Regions from separate parts of the Streptomyces sp. NPDC001415 genome, predicted to be linked through region 2. Evidence: predicted binding sites of a transcription regulator. Region 2 holds the regulator's gene; each other region holds the start of a gene.
The links. Region 2 encodes HrcA, which represses chaperone genes, less so after heat shock. Its sites were predicted from a motif close to TTNGCACTCNGNNNNNCNGAGTGCNAA; they were not measured.

Region 1 (6,285 bases), on a different contig from region 2:
ATATGTACGCCTACACGGCCGCGTTCAGCCGCAACGACTACGGCCTCGCCGCCGCCTCGGCCGTGCTCCTCGCGCTCGCCGCGGCCCTGCTCTCCTTCGCCGTCACCCGCCTCACCAACCGGAAGGGGGCCAAAGCATGACCTCCCCCGCCACCGCCGTACCCCGGCGACCGAGCCGCTGGCTGTCCAGGACCGCGGTCAACGGGGCGCTGCTGCTCTCCGTGCTCTACACGCTGTTCCCGCTGGTGTGGCTGGTCACGGCCGCCACCAAGGACACCGGCGGTCTGCTGTCCGGCGAGGCCTTCTCCTTCAAGGGCTTCGACCTCGGCCACAACCTGTCGCAGCTCGCCTCGTACAACGACGGCGTCTACTTCCGCTGGTACCTCAACTCCCTTCTGTACGCGGGCGGCGGCGCCGCCGTGTGCGCGCTGGTCAGCGTCGCCGCGGGGTACGCCTTCGACAAGTACGCCTTCCGCGGCAAGGAGAAGCTGTTCGGAGTCGTGCTGCTCGGCGTGCTCGTGCCCACCACGGCGCTCGCCCTGCCCATGTATCTGCTGGCGAGCAAGGTCGGCCTGGTCAACACGTACTGGTCGGTGCTCATCCCCGTTCTGGTCAACCCGTTCGGGGTGTATCTGTCCCGGGTGTTCAGCGCGAGCTACATCCCCGACGAGGCCCTGGAGGCCGCCCGTATCGACGGGGCGGGCGAGCTGCGCACGTTCTGGTCGATCGGTCTGCGCATGGTGATGCCGGGCTTCGTGACCGTGTTCCTCTTCCAGTTCACCGCGATCTGGAACAACTTCTTCCTCCCCCTGGTCATGCTCAGCGACCAGAAGCTCTTCCCGCTGAGCCTCGGTCTGTACGCCTGGAACAGCAACACCCACGCCGAGCCGAGCTACTACCCTCTCGTCGTCACCGGCTCCCTCCTCGCCGTCGTCCCCCTGATCGTCGCCTTCGTCTCCCTCCAGCGGCACTGGAAGGCCGGGCTCGCCGCCGGCAGCGTCAAATGACCGGCCCGGACACCCAGTTACCCCTGGCCAGCGCCTCGTGAGGAGCCCGAGTCCCACCATGCACCACACCACTGACAATCGGCCCGCTCTGCTGCTCGCGATGGGTCCCGGCATCGCGGACCGCCTCCTCGCGGAGCGCCACCGCACCCGGCTCGCCGCCCTCACCCGCACCGATCCGCAGCTGGTCGCCCACGACCTCGCCGCGCCCACCGGACCGGTCGCCGCCGCCCTCGCCGAGGCCCGGATCCTGCTCACCTGCTGGGGCGCTCCCCCGCTCACCGGGGACGTCCTGGACGCCGCCCCGAATCTGCGCGCGGTGGTCCACGCGGCGGGCTCCGTCAAGCACCACATCACCGACGCCTGCTGGGAACGCGGCATCGCCGTGACATCGGCCGCCGCGGCCAACGCCCTGCCGGTCGCCGAGTACACGCTGGCCGCGATCCTCTTCGCGGGCAAGGAAGTGCTGCGCTCGGCCCAGCGCTACGCCGAGCTGCGCACCGCCCCCGAGTGGCTGAGCGAGACCGAAGGCACCGGCAACTACCGGCGCACGGTGGGCATCGTCGGCGCCTCCCGCATCGGAAGGCGCGTGATCGAGCTCCTGCGCCCCTTCGATTTCGAAGTCCTGCTGTACGACCCGTACGTGAGCGGAACCGAAGCGGTGTCGCTGGGCGTTGAACAGGTAGCTCTGGACGCGCTGTGCGCCCGCAGCAGCGTCGTCTCCGTCCACGCGCCCCAGCTCCCCGAGACCCACCGCATGATCGACGCCCGCCGACTGGCCCTGATGCCGACGGGCGCCACCCTGGTCAACACCGCGCGCGGCTCCCTGGTCGACGAGCCCGCCCTGCTCGCCGAGCTCCTCTCGGGCCGCCTCCACGCGGTCCTGGACGTGACGGATCCCGAACTCCCGCCCCGCGAGAGCCCGTTGTACGACCTGCCCAACGTTCTGCTGACCCCTCACATCGCGGGCTCACTCGGCAACGAGCTGCACCGCATGGCGGATCAGGCGCTGGACGAGGTGGAGCGGTTCGCGGCCGGGGTGCCGTTCGCGGACCCGATGCTTCCGGAAGCCCTGGACCACTCCGCGTAGGGCCGTCGAAGGCTGTCGGACCGCCGTCCGCAGGCCCGTGGATCACCCGGCCGCAGCCCTGTGGATCACCCGTCCACAGGCCCGTTGATCGCCCCGCCGCCCGGGACATACGGCCCTTAAACTGGACGTATCTCCACCTGGACCACCGCACCGGGAGGCGCCATGAGATTCGCACAGGTAATCGACTTCAAGACCGAGCGGTTCGAGGACATGGACCGGCTCATGGACCAGTGGGTCGAGGCGACCAAGGGCAAGCGGACCGCCACGCGCGGGCTCATCGGCAAGGACCGCGCCGACGGGGCCCACTTCGTCGAGATCATCGAATTTCCCTCGTACGACGAGGCCATGGCGAACTCCAAGCTCCCGGAGACCGACCGGATCTTCCAGGAGATGGTGGCGCTCTGCGACGGCATGCCCACCTTCACGGACCTCGATGTCGTCCGCGAAGAGCAGTTGAACGCCGCAACTTCCCGGCGGTTCTTCCACGAGATCGCGGTCGGCGGCAACCTCGACGCCATCGAGGAGGTGTTCGCGGCCGACTACGCCGACCACGACATCATCAAGGAGCAAGAAACCACCGTCGGCTCCGACGTCATCCGCGGCGACGTCACCGGATGGCGGGACGGCTTCGACTTCACCTTCTCGCTCGACCGGCAGATCTGCGAGGGCGACGACGTGGTGACGCTGTGGACGTGGACCGGCACCCACAAGGGCGACTTCATGGGCATCCCGCCCACCGGAAAGAAGGTGTCCATGACCGGCACCACGATCTTCCGGTTCAAGAACGACAAGATCCAGGAAGGCTGGTGGCACTACGACGCCCTCGGCCTGATGAAGCAGCTCGGCGTCTCGGGCTGACCCGCCCCGCCGCCCCGCGAAACGGAAGGCCCCCGCTCCCGCCAGTGGCGGAAACGGGGGCCTTCCCACGTCGTACGACCTCACGCGCCCAGGACGTACATCACGTTCCCTGGATGTACATCACGCCCTCAGGACGTCATGACACTCGGGTCAGTGGCTGTGGCCGTGACCGTGGCCGTGACCGGCCTCGGGCTCCTCCTCGGCCGGCTTCTCGACGACCAGGGTCTCGGTCGTGAGCAGCAGGGAGGCGATGGAGGCGGCGTTCTCCAGGGCGGAGCGGGTGACCTTGACCGGGTCGATGACGCCGGCCTTGACCAGGTCGCCGTACTCGCCGGTGGCGGCGTTGAAGCCGAAGCCCTTGTCGAGCTCGCCCACCTTGGAGGTGATGACGTAGCCCTCAAGGCCGGCGTTCTCGGCGATCCAGCGCAGCGGCTCGACGACGGCGCGGCGGACGACCGCGACACCGGTGGCCTCGTCGCCGGTCTTGTCGAGGTTGCCCTCCAGGACCTTGGCGGCGTGCACCAGGGCGGAGCCACCACCGGAGACGATGCCCTCCTCGACCGCGGCGCGGGTCGCGGAGATGGCGTCCTCCAGACGGTGCTTGCGCTCCTTGAGCTCGACCTCGGTGGCGGCACCGACCTTGATCACGCACACGCCGCCGGCCAGCTTCGCGAGGCGCTCCTGGAGCTTCTCGCGGTCCCAGTCGGAGTCCGTGGCCTCGATCTCGGCCTTGATCTGGTTGACGCGGCCCTCGACGTCGGCGCTGTTGCCGCCGCCGTCGACGATCGTGGTGTCGTCCTTGGTGATGGTGACGCGGCGCGCGGTGCCGAGCACCTCAAGACCGGCCTGGTCGAGCTTGAGGCCGACCTCTTCGGCGATGACGGTCGCACCGGTGAGGGTGGCGATGTCCTGCAGCATGGCCTTGCGGCGGTCGCCGAAGCCCGGGGCCTTGACGGCCACGGCGTTGAACGTGCCGCGGATCTTGTTGACGACCAGGGTGGAGAGCGCCTCGCCCTCGACGTCCTCGGCGATGATCAGGAGCGGCTTGGAGGCGCCGGCCTGGATGACCTTCTCCAGGAGCGGCAGCAGGTCCTGGATCGAGGAGATCTTGCCCTGGTTGATCAGGATGTACGGGTCGTCGAGGACGGCCTCCATACGCTCCTGGTCGGTGACCATGTAGTGCGAGAGGTAGCCCTTGTCGAAGGCCATGCCCTCGGTGAACTCAAGCTCCACACCGAAGGTGTTGGACTCCTCGACGGTGATGACACCGTCCTTGCCGACCTTGTCCATGGCCTCGGCGATGAGCTCGCCGATCTGCTTGTCCTGGGCGGACAGCGCGGCGACGGCGGCGATGTCGGTCTTGTCCTCGATCGGACGGGCGGTCGCGAGGAGCTCGTCGGAGACGGCCTTGACCGCGGCGTCGATGCCCTTCTTCAGGGCGGCCGGGGAGGCGCCGGCGGCGACGTTGCGCAGACCCTCGCGGACCAGCGCCTGGGCCAGCACGGTCGCGGTGGTGGTGCCGTCACCCGCGATGTCGTTGGTCTTGGTCGCCACCTCCTTGACGAGCTGGGCGCCCAGGTTCTCGTACGGGTCGTCGAGCTCGACCTCGCGCGCGATGGTGACACCGTCGTTGGTGATGGTGGGGGCGCCGAACTTCTTGTCGATGACGACGTTGCGGCCCTTGGGGCCGATCGTCACCTTGACGGTGTCGGCAAGCTTGTTGACGCCGCGCTCAAGGGCGCGACGGGCGTCCTCGTCGAACTTCAGGATCTTCGCCATGGGAGCGGTTCAGCCCTCTCGAAAACTCGGGTTAATGACACTGCGCCCCTCGCCGCCCGGCAATCAGCGGGGTGACCAGGGGCGCAGCTTTCAAAGCATTCGCTTCGAAGTCGAAGTACTCGCGTACTTCGGTGAATTACTTCTCGATGATCGCGAGCACGTCGCGGGCCGAGAGGACGAGGTACTCCTCGCCGTTGTACTTCACCTCGGTGCCGCCGTACTTGCTGTACAGCACGATGTCGCCGGTGCTGACGTCGAGCGGCAGACGCTCGCCGTTCTCGAAGCGGCCCGGACCCACGGCCAGGACGACGCCCTCCTGGGGCTTCTCCTTGGCGGTGTCCGGAATGACCAGGCCGGAGGCCGTGGTCTGCTCGGCGTCGAGCGGCTGGACCACAATGCGGTCCTCAAGCGGCTTGATGGCAACCTTGGAGCTGGCGGTCGTCACGATCCGGTCTCCCCCTTCGGAGATCTCACGGGGTTAACTGTCAGGGGTGGCGACCAGGTGGATCCGTCGTCGCGGGTGCCGGACCTGCCCGTCGCTACTTGGCACTCTCCGGTGGGGAGTGCCAGAAGCGAGACTAGGACGGTGATTAGCACTCGGTCAAGCGGAGTGCCAATCTGCCACCGCCGCGGCGGATGCTTCCCGGGCTTCTGACCACCTGTGTGACCCTGGACGGCATGCGCATTCTGGTCGTCGAGGACGAAACCGGGCTCGCCGACTCGCTGCGTCGGGGCATCTCCGCCGAGGGGCACTGGGTCGACCTCGCGCACGACGGCCACCGCGGGCTCGACCTCGCGCTCACCGGCGGGTACGACGCGATCGTGCTCGACCTGATGCTGCCGGGGCTCAGCGGCTACGAGATCTGCCGCCGGATGCGGCGGCTCGGCGACCTCACTCCTGTCCTGATGCTGACCGCCAAGGACGGCGAGTACGACGAGGCCGACGGGCTCGACTCGGGCGCCGACGACTATCTGACCAAGCCCTTCTCGTTCGTGGTGCTGCTCGCCCGGCTCCGCGCGCTCGGCCGCCGGGCCGGGGCCGCGCGCCCGGGCCCGCTCCAGGCCGGCGACCTCACTCTCGACCCGGCCGCCCGGCGCTGCCGGCGCGGCGAGTCCGAGATCGAGCTGACCGCCCGCGAACTGGCGGTCCTTGCCTGCCTGATGGCCGAGCCGGGCCGGGCCGTCTCCAAGCAGCACATCCTGGACGAGGTCTGGGACACCGCCGCGGGACCGGACGGCGGGATCGACCCGAACATCGTCGAGGTCTATGTCTCTTCGCTCAGGAAGAAGATCGATTCTCCGTTCGGTCGTCGATCGATCCTGACCGTGCACGGGGTGGGCTACCGGATGGCGCCCGATGGGGGCTGAGTCGCCGAGGACGCGACGGTTCCTGCCCAGGACCGTGCGGGGAAAGGTCGCCGGGGCCGCCGCCCTCGCGATGGCGCTGCTGCTCGCCGCGGGCGGGATCTGGCTCTACATCGTGCTGCGCTCCAACCTCCTGGACAACACCACAGGCCGCACCGAACTGGCCGCCCGCAAGGTCGCGGCCCAGGTC
Region 2 (6,285 bases):
TGCTCGCCCGCGAGGGGTACGAGGTGCACGAAGTCCTCGACCGCCTCAACCAGCTGCTCGTCGACGACGCCACCGAAGCGGCCGAGGCATCGGTCCGCCTCGCGACGGCGGACCCCGCGGGGGAAGCCGACGGCCCGCAGATCCGCTTCCTCTCCCTCCTTTACGGAGAGCTCGTACCGGACCCCGACGGCGCCTCGTTCCGCTGCACCCTGGCCAGCGCCGGACACCCGCTGCCCCTGCTCCTCCGGCCCGACGGCTCGGTCCGGGCGGCCGCCGTCCCGCAGGTCCTGCTCGGCGTGGTCGAGGGCGCCCGCTACGAGAGCGAGAGCCTGCGCCTGACCTCGGGCGACACCCTGCTGTGCGTCACCGACGGGGTGACCGAGCGCCGCTCGGGCCCGCGCATGTTCGACGACGCCGACGGGCTCGCCACGGAACTGGCCGGCTGCGTCGGCCTGACCGCGTCCGGCGTGGCCGGCCGGATCAAGCAGGCGGTGTACGACTTCGCCGAGGTCCCGCCCGCGGACGATCTCGCGCTGCTCGTCCTGCGAGCGAGCTGAACCGACCCGCCCGCCGGGCCGGTCGAGGCAGGGGTGGGCGTGCCGGACAATGGGGGCATGCCTTCCGTACTGCCCGATGGTGAGCCCATGCCCGAGGACGGGTCGCTGCCCCGCCACGCCCTGGAAGGCGCAGGGGACCGGCCACTCGGCTTCTACCTGCATGTTCCGTACTGCGCCACACGCTGCGGCTACTGCGATTTCAACACGTACACGGCGAGCGAGCTGGTGGGCAGGGGCGGCGTCCTGGCCTCCCGCGACAACTACGCGGACATGGTCGTCGAGGAGATCCGCCTGGCCCGGAAGGTCCTTGCCGAGGACCCCCGCCCGGTGCGGACGGTGTTCGTCGGCGGCGGCACCCCCACGCTGCTCGCGGCAGCCGACCTCGTACGCATGCTGGCGGCGGTACGGGACGAGTTCGGCCTGGCCGAGGACGCGGAGATCACGACCGAGGCGAACCCGGAGTCGGTGGACCCGGCCTATCTCGCTGAGCTGCGGGCCGGCGGCTTCAACCGGATCTCCTTCGGCATGCAGAGCGCCCGCCAGCACGTCCTGAAGGTCCTCGACCGCACGCACACCCCGGGCCGGCCCGAGGCATGCGTCGCGGAGGCCCGCGCGGCGGGCTTCGACCACGTCAACCTGGACCTGATCTACGGCACCCCGGGCGAGAGCGACGAGGACTGGCGGGCCTCGCTCGCCGCGGCCGTCGGCGCCGGGCCCGACCACATCAGCGCGTACGCCCTGATCGTCGAGGAAGGCACCCAGCTCGCCCGCCGGATCCGGCGCGGCGAGGTCCCGATGACGGACGACGACGAGCACGCCGACCGCTACCTCATCGCGGACGAGGTGCTGGGCTCCGCGGGCTACTCCTGGTACGAGGTCTCGAACTGGTCCACCACACCCGCCGGGCGCTGCCTGCACAACGAGCTGTACTGGCGCGGGGCGGACTGGTGGGGAGCCGGTCCCGGCGCGCACAGCCATGTGGGCGGGGTGCGCTGGTGGAACGTGAAGCACCCGGGCGCGTACGCGGCGGCCCTGGCGGCTGGGCGCTCGCCCGGCGCGGGACGCGAGATCCTGGCGGGGGAGGACCGCAGGGTGGAACGCATCCTCCTGGAACTCCGCCTGCGTGAGGGCTGCCCGCTGACCCTGCTGCGCCCGGCGGGCCTGGCGGCGGCGTCCCGCGCGGCGGAGGAGGGCCTGCTGGACGCGGAGTCCTTCGCGTCCGGGCGGGCTGTTCTGACCCTGCGGGGTCGGCTGCTGGCGGATGCGGTGGTTCGGGACCTGGTGGACTGAGCGCGGGGTGCCGGTCTGCGCAGTTCCCCGCGCTCCTTAAGGGGCCGCCTTTCGGGCGCGGACCGTGCCGGGTTGCTCGCGCAGTTCCCCGCGCCCCTTAAACCCGTCTTCGGCCTCGGGCCGTGGGTGGCTGGTCGCGCAGTTCCCCGCGCCCCTGACAGCACCGGGTACGGGCACCTCCAGCCTGTCACGGGGGTCCCCCCTGGCCCTTAAGGCCTTGGGGGAGTTTGAGGACGAGCGCCCTTCAGGCGCGACGGGGTCTGGGGCGGAGCCCCGGTGCATCCTGCCCAGCCCCGGTACCCAGCACCCCCCCCGGAGGGCTACGGCGCAGTCACGAAGTCGATCAGGCGCTCCACCGACCCCAGCAGCGACGGATCCAGGTCCTTGTACGACCGCACCCCCGACAGGATCCGCTGCCAAGCGGCCCCCGTGTTCTCGGGCCACCCCAACGCCCGGCACACCCCCGTCTTCCAGTCCTGCCCACGCGGCACGACCGGCCACTCCCCGATCCCCACGGACGCCGGTTTCACGGCCTCCCACACGTCGATGTACGGATGCCCCACCACCAGCACATCCGGATGCGTCACGGACGCCGCGATGCGGGACTCCTTCGAGCCCGGGACCAGGTGGTCCACCAGAACCCCCAGCCGTGCGTCCGGCCCGGGTGCGAACTCGGCGACGATCGCCGGCAGGTCGTCGATGCCCTCCAGGTACTCGACGACCACGCCCTCGATCCGGAGGTCGTCCCCCCAGACCCGTTCCACGAGCTCCGCGTCGTGGCGCCCCTCGACATAGATCCGCCCGGTCCGGGCGACCCGGGCCCGCGCCCCCGGCACGGCCAGCGATCCGGAAGCGGTACGGGCCGGGCGTACGGGGGCGGACGCGGAGGGGCGTACGAGGGTGACGACCTTGCCCTCCAGGAGGAAGCCGCGGGGTGCGAGCGGGAAGACGCGGTGCTTGCCGAAGCGGTCCTCCAGGGTGACCGTCGGCCCCTCGGCCGTCTTCTCGCAGCGGATCACGGCTCCGCAGAATCCGGTGGAGGCCTCCTCGACGACGAGGTCGGTCTCGGCAGGCACCTCGGGCACGGGCGCCTGCTTCTTCTTCCAGGGCGGGGTGAGATCGGGGCTGTAGCTACGCATGGGGCCATTATTCGGGGTGGTCGGGGGCGGAGGGGGCGGCCCCCGCAGATGTGGCGTGGCGGGGGCCGGATCAGGGCGGCCCGGCCTACAACACCCCGAACCGCACCGCGAGTTGATCCCGCTGGGCCCGTACGAACGCCGCGTCCACCACCGCCCCGTGCCCCGGCACGTACACCGCGTCCTCGCCGCCCAGCGAGAGCAGCCGGTCCAGGGCGGCCGGCCAGCGTGAGGTCACCGCGTCGTCGCCCGCCTGCGGCTCGCCCGACTCCTCGACCAGGTCGCCGCAGAAGACGATCTCCGGCGAGTCGCCGGTCGCGGGGACGAGGACAGCGAGGTCGTGGCCGCTGTGACCCGGGCCGACGTTGGCGAGCAGCACCTGGCGGCCGCCCAGGTCCAGCGTCCACTCGCCGCACACCGCGTGGTGCGGCACGACAAGCAGGTCGGCCGCCTCGGCGGCGTCCTCGGCGGACACGCCCTGTTGGGCGGCGGAGTCGCGCACCTCCTCGCGGACCAGGGCACGCTCGATGCCGACCGCGCCGTACACCTCGGCGCCGGAGAACGCGGCCGTGCCCAGAACGTGGTCGAAGTGGGGGTGGCTGAGCGCGATGTGGGTCACACGGCGGCCGAAGAGGGCCTCCGCCTGCGCCCGGAGTTCGGCGCCCTCGCGGAGCGTCGCACCGGTGTCGTACAAGAGGAGCGAGCTCTCCCCGGCGATCAGCCCGGCCGTGGCGTCCCAGACCGGCAGGCGCCTGCGCCCGACCCCGTCACCAAGGCGCTCCCAGCCGAACTCTTCCCAACTGACGTCCATGACGCGACGCTATCCGCAATCGACCGGCGACGCCGCACGGTAGCGTGGTCGGCCGCCCTTGCTAGGGGCGTACCGGTCGGCCGTACACTGGCCGGGGGATTGCTGGCACTCGAACACAGTGAGTGCCAAACGGACGAGAGCTGGAGGTGTGCGCGATGCTCAGTGAACGCAGGCTTGAAGTGCTGCGCGCCATCGTCCAGGACTATGTCGGCACCGAGGAGCCGGTGGGGTCCAAGGCCCTGACCGAGCGGCATGCCCTTGGCGTGTCCCCGGCGACCGTGCGCAACGACATGGCCGTCCTGGAGGAGGAGGGGTTCATCGCCCAGCCCCACACCAGCGCCGGCCGGATCCCGACCGACAAGGGATACCGGCTCTTCGTCGACCGGCTCGCGGGCGTCAAGCCCCTGTCGTCGCCGGAGCGCCGCGCGATCCAGAACTTCCTGGACAGCGCGGTCGACCTGGACGACGTCGTGGCCCGTACGGTGCGGCTGCTCGCGCAGCTGACCCGGCAGGTGGCGGTCGTCCAGTACCCGTCGCTGACCCGGTCCACGGTGCGGCATGTGGAGCTTCTCTCACTCGCCGCGGCCCGGCTGATGCTGGTGCTGATCACCGACACCGGGCGCGTCGAGCAGCGCATGGTCGACTGCCCGGCGCCGTTCGGCGAGGCCTCCCTCGCGGACCTGCGGGCCCGGCTCAACGCACGGGTGGTGGGGCGCCGCTTCGCGGACGTGCCGCAGCTGGTGCAGGACCTGCCGGAGTCCTTTGAACCGGAGGACCGAGGAACCGTTTCGACGGTCCTCGCCACCCTCCTCGAAACCCTGGTCGAAGAGACCGAGGAGCGGCTGATGATCGGCGGAACCGCCAATCTCACCCGCTTCGGACACGACTTCCCGCTGACCATCAGGCCGGTGCTGGAGGCGCTGGAGGAGCAGGTCGTGCTCCTCAAGCTGCTCGGCGAGGCCAAGGAATCGGGCATGACCGTACGCATCGGGCACGAGAACAACGCCCATGAGGGACTGAACTCCACGTCCGTCGTATCGGTCGGCTACGGTTCCGGCGGCGAGGCGGTCGCCAAACTCGGCGTGGTCGGACCGACCCGCATGGATTACCCCGGAACGATGGGAGCGGTACGCGCAGTGGCACGTTACGTCGGACAGATCCTGGCGGAGTCGTAAGTGGCCACGGACTACTACGCCGTACTCGGCGTGCGCCGCGACGCATCACAGGACGAGATCAAGAAGGCGTTCCGGCGCCTCGCACGCGAACTCCACCCGGATGTGAATCCGGACCCGAAGACGCAGGAGCGCTTCAAGGAGATCAACGCCGCGTACGAGGTGTTGTCGGACCCGCAGAAGAAGCAGGTGTACGACCTCGGCGGGGACCCGCTGTCGTCGTCGGGCGGCGGAGGCGGGGCCGGCGGCTTCGGCGCGGGCGGCTTCGGCAACTTCTCGGACATCATGGACGCCTTCTTCGGCACGGCCTCGCAGCGCGGCCCGCGCTCGCGGACCCGCCGTGGCCAGGACGCCATGATCCGCCTGGAGATCGACCTCAACGAGGCGGCCTTCGGCACCACCAAGGAGATCCAGGTCGACACCGCCGTGGTGTGTACGACCTGTTCGGGCGAGGGCGCGGCCCCCGGCACCTCCGCGCAGACCTGTGACATGTGCCGCGGCCGCGGCGAGGTGTCCCAGGTCACCCGGTCCTTCCTGGGCCAGGTCATGACGTCGCGGCCCTGCCCCCAGTGCCAGGGCTTCGGCACCGTGGTCCCCACCCCGTGCCCGGAGTGCGCGGGCGACGGGCGCATCCGCTCGCGGCGCACCCTCACGGTGAAGATCCCGGCCGGTGTCGACAACGGCACCCGGATCCAGCTCGCGGGCGAGGGCGAGGTCGGCCCCGGCGGCGGCCCCGCCGGCGACCTGTACGTGGAGATCCACGAGCTGGCGCACGACGTGTTCCAGCGCCGCGGCGACGATCTGCACTGCACGGTCACCATCCCCATGACGGCGGCGTCGCTCGGCACGAAGGTGCCGCTCCAGACGCTCGACGGCATGGAGGAGGTGGACATCCGCCCGGGCACCCAGTCCGGCCAGTCCATCCCGCTGCACGGCCGCGGCATCACGCATCTGCGCGGCGGCGGCCGCGGTGACCTCATCGTGCACGTCGAGGTCCTGACCCCGAGCAAGCTGGACCCCGCGCAGGAGGACCTGCTGCGCCAGCTGGCCAAACTCCGCGGAGAGGAACGCCCCACGGGCCAGTTCCAGCCGGGCCAGCAGGGCCTGTTCTCCCGCCTGAAGGACGCGTTCAACGGGCGCTGAGTTCTGGGAGGGGGCTACGGGTTGACCCGTAGCCCCCTTTTTTCTGTTCTGGGAGCAGGGTGGCCAGGGTCACCCACCCCGGGAGGAACAGGCGATTCGGTGCGAGAGCAACAGCGTGGCACGATGCGGGCATGGCTTTGACCGATCTCTGCCGGTATCCGATCGTGCAGGCGCCC
Region 3 (6,285 bases), on a different contig from region 2:
GTCGCGGCACCGGCCTTGATGACCGCAACACCACCGGCGAGCTTCGCCAGGCGCTCCTGCAGCTTCTCGCGGTCGTAGTCGCTGTCCGAGTTCTCGATCTCGGCGCGGATCTGGTTGACGCGGCCCTGGACCTGGTCGCTGTCACCGGCACCGTCGACGATCGTCGTCTCGTCCTTGGTGATGACGACCTTGCGGGCGCGGCCGAGCAGGTCGAGACCGGCGTTCTCCAGCTTGAGGCCGACCTCCTCGGAGATGACCGTGCCGCCCGTGAGGATGGCGATGTCACCGAGCATGGCCTTGCGGCGGTCGCCGAAGCCCGGGGCCTTGACGGCGACGGACTTGAACGTGCCACGGATCTTGTTGACGACCAGGGTCGACAGGGCCTCGCCCTCGACGTCCTCGGCGATGATCAGCAGCGGCTTGCCGGACTGCATGACCTTCTCAAGGAGCGGCAGCAGGTCCTTGACCGAGCTGATCTTCGAGTTGACGATCAGGATGTACGGGTCGTCGAGCGACGCCTCCATACGCTCCATGTCGGTGGCGAAGTACGCCGAGATGTAGCCCTTGTCGAAGCGCATGCCCTCGGTGAGCTCAAGCTCAAGACCGAAGGTCTGCGACTCCTCGACGGTGATGACGCCTTCCTTGCCGACCTTGTCCATGGCCTCGGCGATGAGCTCGCCGATCTGGGTGTCGGCGGCGGAGATGGAGGCCGTAGAAGCGATCTGCTCCTTGGTCTCGACATCCTTGGCCTGCTCCAGGAGGGCGGCGGAGACGGCCTCGACGGCCTTCTCGATGCCGCGCTTCAGGGCCATCGGGTTGGCGCCGGCGGCCACGTTGCGCAGACCCTCGCGCACCAGGGCCTGGGCCAGGACGGTCGCGGTGGTCGTACCGTCACCGGCGACGTCGTCCGTCTTCTTGGCGACTTCCTTGACCAGCTCGGCGCCGATCTTCTCGTACGGGTCCTCAAGCTCGATCTCCTTGGCGATGGAAACACCATCGTTGGTGATCGTGGGGGCGCCCCACTTCTTCTCGAGGACGACGTTACGGCCCTTGGGGCCGAGGGTGACCTTGACGGCGTCGGCGAGCTGGTTCATCCCGCGCTCGAGACCGCGCCGTGCCTCCTCGTCGAACGCGATGATCTTGGCCATGTGAAGTGGTCCTCCCGGACAGGGGTGGCGTTCTTCGTGGATCGTGCCCGCGCCCGCGACGGACGGCCTGCAGCCCTTGTGGTTCCTTGCCCCACGCGGTCTGCGGGCCTCACTGACCCGATCCAAGTTCTGTCACTCTCACTGGGAGAGTGCTAAGCCCAATGATTAGCACTCGGCACCTGCGAGTGCAAGCGAGTCTCGTGAACCCGGGCCCTCTGCCGACCCCCTCGCGCCGGCCCCGGGACCGGCGGGGACCCCCCATGAACAGGGGGGACCCCCATCGCGACGGAATCGCACATGTCACAGCCCCGCGCCCCTAAGCAGGGCCGATGCCAGCCGGGCGCATGCCTAGCCCGTCATGGGGGTCCCCCCTGGCCCTTAAGGCCTTGGGGGGGTTTGAGGACGAGCGCCCTTCAGGCGCGAACGCGGTCCGGGGCGGAGCCCCAGCAGGACCCACCGGGCCGCACCACGGGGGACGCAGGAACGCGTGAAGGGGGCCACCCTTTTGGGCAGCCCCCTTCATGCGTGAGTGCGTCGGTGGCCGATCGCGCCGAGATCAGACGGCGAGCTTGACCATGTCCGCCTGCGGACCCTTCTGGCCCTGCGAGATCTCGAACTCGACTCGCTGACCTTCTTCAAGGGTGCGGTAACCGTCCATCTGGATCGCGCTGTAGTGGACGAAAACATCCGCACCACCGTCGACCGCGATGAAGCCGTACCCCTTCTCCGCGTTGAACCACTTGACGGTGCCCTGAGCCATGCCTAACTCCCCTATTACTGGCCCTTGCACGGGACCACACTTCGCGGACCCGGGTCAGACCTCCACCCTCCGACAGGAGAGGGTGTGCGCCGGAACGCGTCGACCGCGGCTGAATGTATCTGCCCAACTGCCCTCTGCAACAGGTCAATCGGACGAGAATTCCGGGCACACTCGGGGAGCGGAATGCCGTGAATTCTACATTCCGGGGCAAGTCGGGCCGGGCAAAGCGCACTTAAGGCACAAAGGACACACACACTTTGACCTCATGTTGTCGCGTTCTCATATGCACTTGGCACTCGAAGCGAAGGCGCTTCCCCAACTGTACCCCGCTCAACCATGTTGAATTGCCCCCTCCGCTTCTCGTGCGGAGGGGGCAACTCAAGAGCAACTCCGAGTACGACTCGGGTTAAGCGCGCGGCCGTTCAGCCGCCCGCGACCGCCGGGATGATCGAGACGCCGGCGCCCTCGGGCGTGGCCGTCTGCAGGCCCTGCTCGAAGCGCACGTCGTCGTCGTTGACGTACACGTTGACGAAGCGGCGCAGCTTGCCCTGGTCGTCCAGGACGCGCGCGGCGATCCCGGTGTGGTTCTTCTCCAGGTCGGCGATGACCTCGGCGAGGGTGGCGCCCTCGGCGGGGACCTCGGCCTTGCCGCCGGTGTAGGTGCGGAGAATCGTGGGGATGCGGACGTTCACGCTCATGGTTCGGTGCTCCTAGTCGTTCGGCAGTGGCCCAGTGGGCCGGGGGCCGCCTCGTGGCCCGCTCGTGGCCCGTCGCGGTTCGCTCGTGAGCCAGTGGCTCAGTGGGCGAGGCCCGCGTCGCGGAAGGCGTCCAGGCTCGGGCGGATGGTCGCGGTCGCCTGGGACGTGGCGGCCACCGCGTCCAGGGTCTTGAGGCCGTCGCCGGTGTTGAGTACGACCGTGGTGAGCGACGGGTCGAGCAGACCGGCCTCGATGAGCTTCTTGGTGACGCCGACCGTCACACCGCCCGCGGTCTCCGCGAAGATGCCCTCGGTGCGGGCGAGCAGCTTGATCGCGTCGACGATCTGCTCGTCGTCGACGTCCTCCACCGCACCGCCGGTACGGCGCGCGATGTCCAGGACGTACGGGCCGTCCGCCGGGTTGCCGATCGCGAGCGACTTGGCGATGGTGTTCGGCTTCTGGGGGCGTACGACGTCGTGCCCGGCCTTGAAGGCGGTCGACACCGGGGAGCAGCCCTCGGCCTGCGCGCCGAAGATCTTGTACGGCTTGTCCTCGACCAGGCCGAGCTTGATCAGCTCCTGGAGACCCTTGTCGATCTTGGTGAGCTGGGAGCCCGACGCGATCGGGATGACCAGCTGGTCCGGCAGCTGCCAGCCGAGCTGCTCGCAGATCTCGTACGCCAGCGTCTTGGAACCCTCGCCGTAGTACGGCCGCAGGTTGACGTTGACGAAGCCCCATCCCTCGCCGAGCGGGTCGCCGATGAGCTCGGAGCAGAAGCGGTTCACGTCGTCGTAGTTGCCCTCGATGCCGACGAGCTCGCCGCCGTACACCGCGGCCATGACGACCTTGCCCTGCTCCAGGTCGTGCGGGATGAACACGCAGGAGCGGAAGCCGGCCCGCGCGGCGGCGGCGCCGACCGCGCCCGCGAGGTTTCCGGTGGAGGAGCAGGAGAGCGTGGTGAAGCCGAAGGCGCGGGCGGCCTCAAGGGCCTGGGCGACGACACGGTCCTTGAAGGAGTGCGTCGGGTTGCCGGAGTCGTCCTTGACGAACAGCTTGCCGGGCTCGACGCCCAGCTCGCGCGCCAGGTTCTCGGCCTTGACGAGCTTGGTGAAGCCCGGGTTCAGGTTCGGCTTGTCGGCCACGTCGGCGGGGACGGGAAGGAGCGGCGCGTAACGCCAGATGTTCTCGGGGCCGGACTCGATCTGCTTGCGCAGCGCCTCGGGGTCGCCCAACGGCAGGTCATAAGCCACTTCGAGCGGTCCGAAACACAGTTCGCAGGCGAAGATCGGGCCAAGTTCGAAACGCTGGCCGCACTCGCGGCAGGAAAGCCCGGACGCCGGACCGAGATCGACAGCGGTGCGGGATTCAACAGTCTGTGCAGACATGGAGGGGAGGCCCTTTCTCCTCATCTTCCTCATGGCGAACGTCGCCATGAGACGGATTTGGCACCTTCCCTAGCCGGTGGCCTCGTGTCTTGATCGGCTTGATCGACGAGAACCGACTGGAGGGTTGCCGGGGCTTCAACGGGCCGTTTCCCTCTGCCCCTCTGGATGAGCGGTATTCGATTGTCAGCGTGATGACGACCCCCGACATGCGACGGTCATCCGCGTTGTTCAAGACTGTAACCGAAGCCCCGGACGGTTGAGATAGTCGTCCGAACCGCGAGATGGATCACACGAGGAGGCCAGGAAACGTGCTGGAAGAGGTGGAACGCTGGCTGAGCAGGCGTTCCTGGTCCGCGGCGGAACGGCCGATCGAGCGGATCCTGGCCGCGAAACAGCGGACGGGTACGACCGTCAGTGTCGTACTGCCGGCGCTCGACGAGGAGGCCACGGTCGGTGACATCGTGGCCGCGATCCGGCGCGAGCTGATGACCGCTTCCGTGCCCCTGGTCGACGAGCTCGTGGTCGTCGACTCCGGCTCCCGCGACCGTACGGCCGAGGTCGCGGCGAAGGCCGGCGCCCGGGTCGTCCACCGGGACGCGATCCTGCCGCGGATACCGGCGCTGCCCGGCAAGGGCGAGGTGCTGTGGCGCTCGCTGCTCGTGACCAGCGGAGACATCGTGTGCTTCATCGACGCGGACCTGAAGGACTTCGATGCCGGGTTCGTCTCCGGGATCGTCGGACCGCTCCTGACCGACCCGGACGTGGACTTCGTCAAGGCGATGTACGACCGCCCGTTCGCGGACTCCGCAGGCCAGGGCGGCCGGGTCACCGAGCTCGTGGCGCGGCCGCTGCTCAACCTGCACTGGCCCCAACTGGCCGGAATCGTCCAGCCGTTGGGCGGCGAGTACGCGGCCAGGCGCTCGCTCCTGGAGCGGCTGCCCTTCCCCGTCGGGTACGGAGTGGAGCTCGCGCTGCTCGTCGACGCGCTGCACACGGTGGGGCTCGACGCGCTGGCGCAGGTCGACGTCGGCGTGCGCAAGCACCGCCACCAGGACGGGCAGGCGCTCGGCCGGATGGCCGCCGCGATCTACCGCACCGCGCAGCTGAGGCTGTCCCGGGGCCATCTCGTACGGCCCGAGATCACCCAGTTCGAGCGCGGCGAGCACGGCTTCGTCCCGCGCACGTACGCCGTGGACACGGAGGAGCGGCCACCGATGCGGGACATCGAGGAGTACGCGGTGCACCGGGCCGCGTAGGACGGCCGGATCCCGCTCATGGGGCGGGCGTACGGGCGTTTGAGGGGTTGCGGGGTGGGCTAGGTTCCGCAACATGGTCACCGCGCACGCCGCCCCCAGGGCCCAGGTACTCGTCGCGTCGAATCGCGGCCCCGTCTCGTACGCGCTGAAGGAGGACGGGTCCCTCGAATCCAAGCGGGGCGGGGGCGGGCTCGTCTCCGGGCTGAGCGCGATCGGCTCCGACGTGGAGTCGGTGTGGGTGTGCGCGGCGCTCGGCGACGGTGACCGCGAGGCGGTGCGGCGGGGCATCGGCGAGACGGGCGTCCGGATGCTGGACATCGACCCGGCCGTGTTCTCCGACGCGTACAACGGCATCGCGAACTCGGTGCTGTGGTTCGTCCAGCACATGCTGTACCAGACGCCGCTGGAACCGGTCTTCGACGCGGAGTTCCGGCGGCAGTGGGCGTCGTACGAGGCGTACAACCGCGCGTTCGCCGAGGCGCTGGCGGTGGAGGCGGGGGACGGGGCGCGGGTCCTGGTGCAGGACTACCACCTGGCCCTGGTGCCGGGCATGCTCCGCGAACTCCGCCCCGACCTGCGCATCGCCCACTTCTCGCATACGCCGTGGGCGCCGGTGGACTATTTCCGGATGCTGCCGGACGACGTCGCGCGGCAGTTGCTGCGGGGGATGCTGGGGGCGGACCGGCTGGGGTTCCTCACGTGGCGGTGGGCCGCCGCCTTCGCGGATTCGGTCTCGGGGGTGCTGGGGGCGGACGAGGGCGAGGTGTCCGGCGCGCCGGGCGGGGAGGAGCGGGTCTTCTTCCGGCACCGCCTGCCGGGCGGGGCCGCGCGCGAGACCGACATCGCCGTGTACCCGCTCGGCGCGGACGGTGACTTCCTGCGGCGGCGTGCGCACGAGGCCGACGTCGAGGAGCGCATGGCCGCGCTGCGCGAGCAGATCGGGCCGGGCCGTCGGACGATCGTGCGGGTCGACCGCACCGAGCTGTCCAAGAACATCGTGCGGGGCCTGCTCGCCTACCGGCATTTGCTGGACGTGCA

Region 1: a site for HrcA is predicted at 5,321-5,347, ahead of groES (co-chaperone GroES). Genes of this name have one in related genera too.
Region 3: a site for HrcA is predicted at 1,278-1,304, ahead of groL (chaperonin GroEL). Genes of this name have one in related genera too.

What each region holds. Positions count from the first base shown of each region.
Region 1 is NZ_JBSFIE010000010.1:166,190-172,474, forward strand. Features, by position in the region: gene ACWC2B_RS16375 (carbohydrate ABC transporter permease) at 1-140, shown strand, start outside; gene ACWC2B_RS16380 (carbohydrate ABC transporter permease) at 137-1,006, shown strand; gene ACWC2B_RS16385 (hydroxyacid dehydrogenase) at 1,065-2,093, shown strand; gene ACWC2B_RS16390 (ester cyclase) at 2,256-2,951, shown strand; gene groL (chaperonin GroEL) at 3,102-4,730, opposite strand; gene groES (co-chaperone GroES) at 4,867-5,175, opposite strand; gene ACWC2B_RS16405 (response regulator transcription factor) at 5,409-6,098, shown strand; gene ACWC2B_RS16410 (sensor histidine kinase) at 6,133-6,285, shown strand, end outside.
Region 2 is NZ_JBSFIE010000001.1:430,343-436,627, reverse strand. Features, by position in the region: gene ACWC2B_RS01935 (SpoIIE family protein phosphatase) at 1-557, shown strand, start outside; gene hemW (radical SAM family heme chaperone HemW) at 615-1,847, shown strand; gene ACWC2B_RS01925 (DUF3097 domain-containing protein) at 2,168-2,986, opposite strand; gene ACWC2B_RS01920 (MBL fold metallo-hydrolase) at 3,072-3,794, opposite strand; gene hrcA (heat-inducible transcriptional repressor HrcA) at 3,950-4,969, shown strand; gene dnaJ (molecular chaperone DnaJ) at 4,970-6,109, shown strand; gene ACWC2B_RS01905 (nitronate monooxygenase) at 6,241-6,285, shown strand, end outside.
Region 3 is NZ_JBSFIE010000048.1:4,080-10,364, reverse strand. Features, by position in the region: gene groL (chaperonin GroEL) at 1-1,148, opposite strand, end outside; gene ACWC2B_RS35185 (cold-shock protein) at 1,705-1,908, opposite strand; gene ACWC2B_RS35180 (MoaD/ThiS family protein) at 2,331-2,606, opposite strand; gene thrC (threonine synthase) at 2,705-3,991, opposite strand; SAM riboswitch class I at 4,009-4,163, opposite strand; gene ACWC2B_RS35170 (glucosyl-3-phosphoglycerate synthase) at 4,300-5,247, shown strand; gene ACWC2B_RS35165 (alpha,alpha-trehalose-phosphate synthase (UDP-forming)) at 5,321-6,285, shown strand, end outside.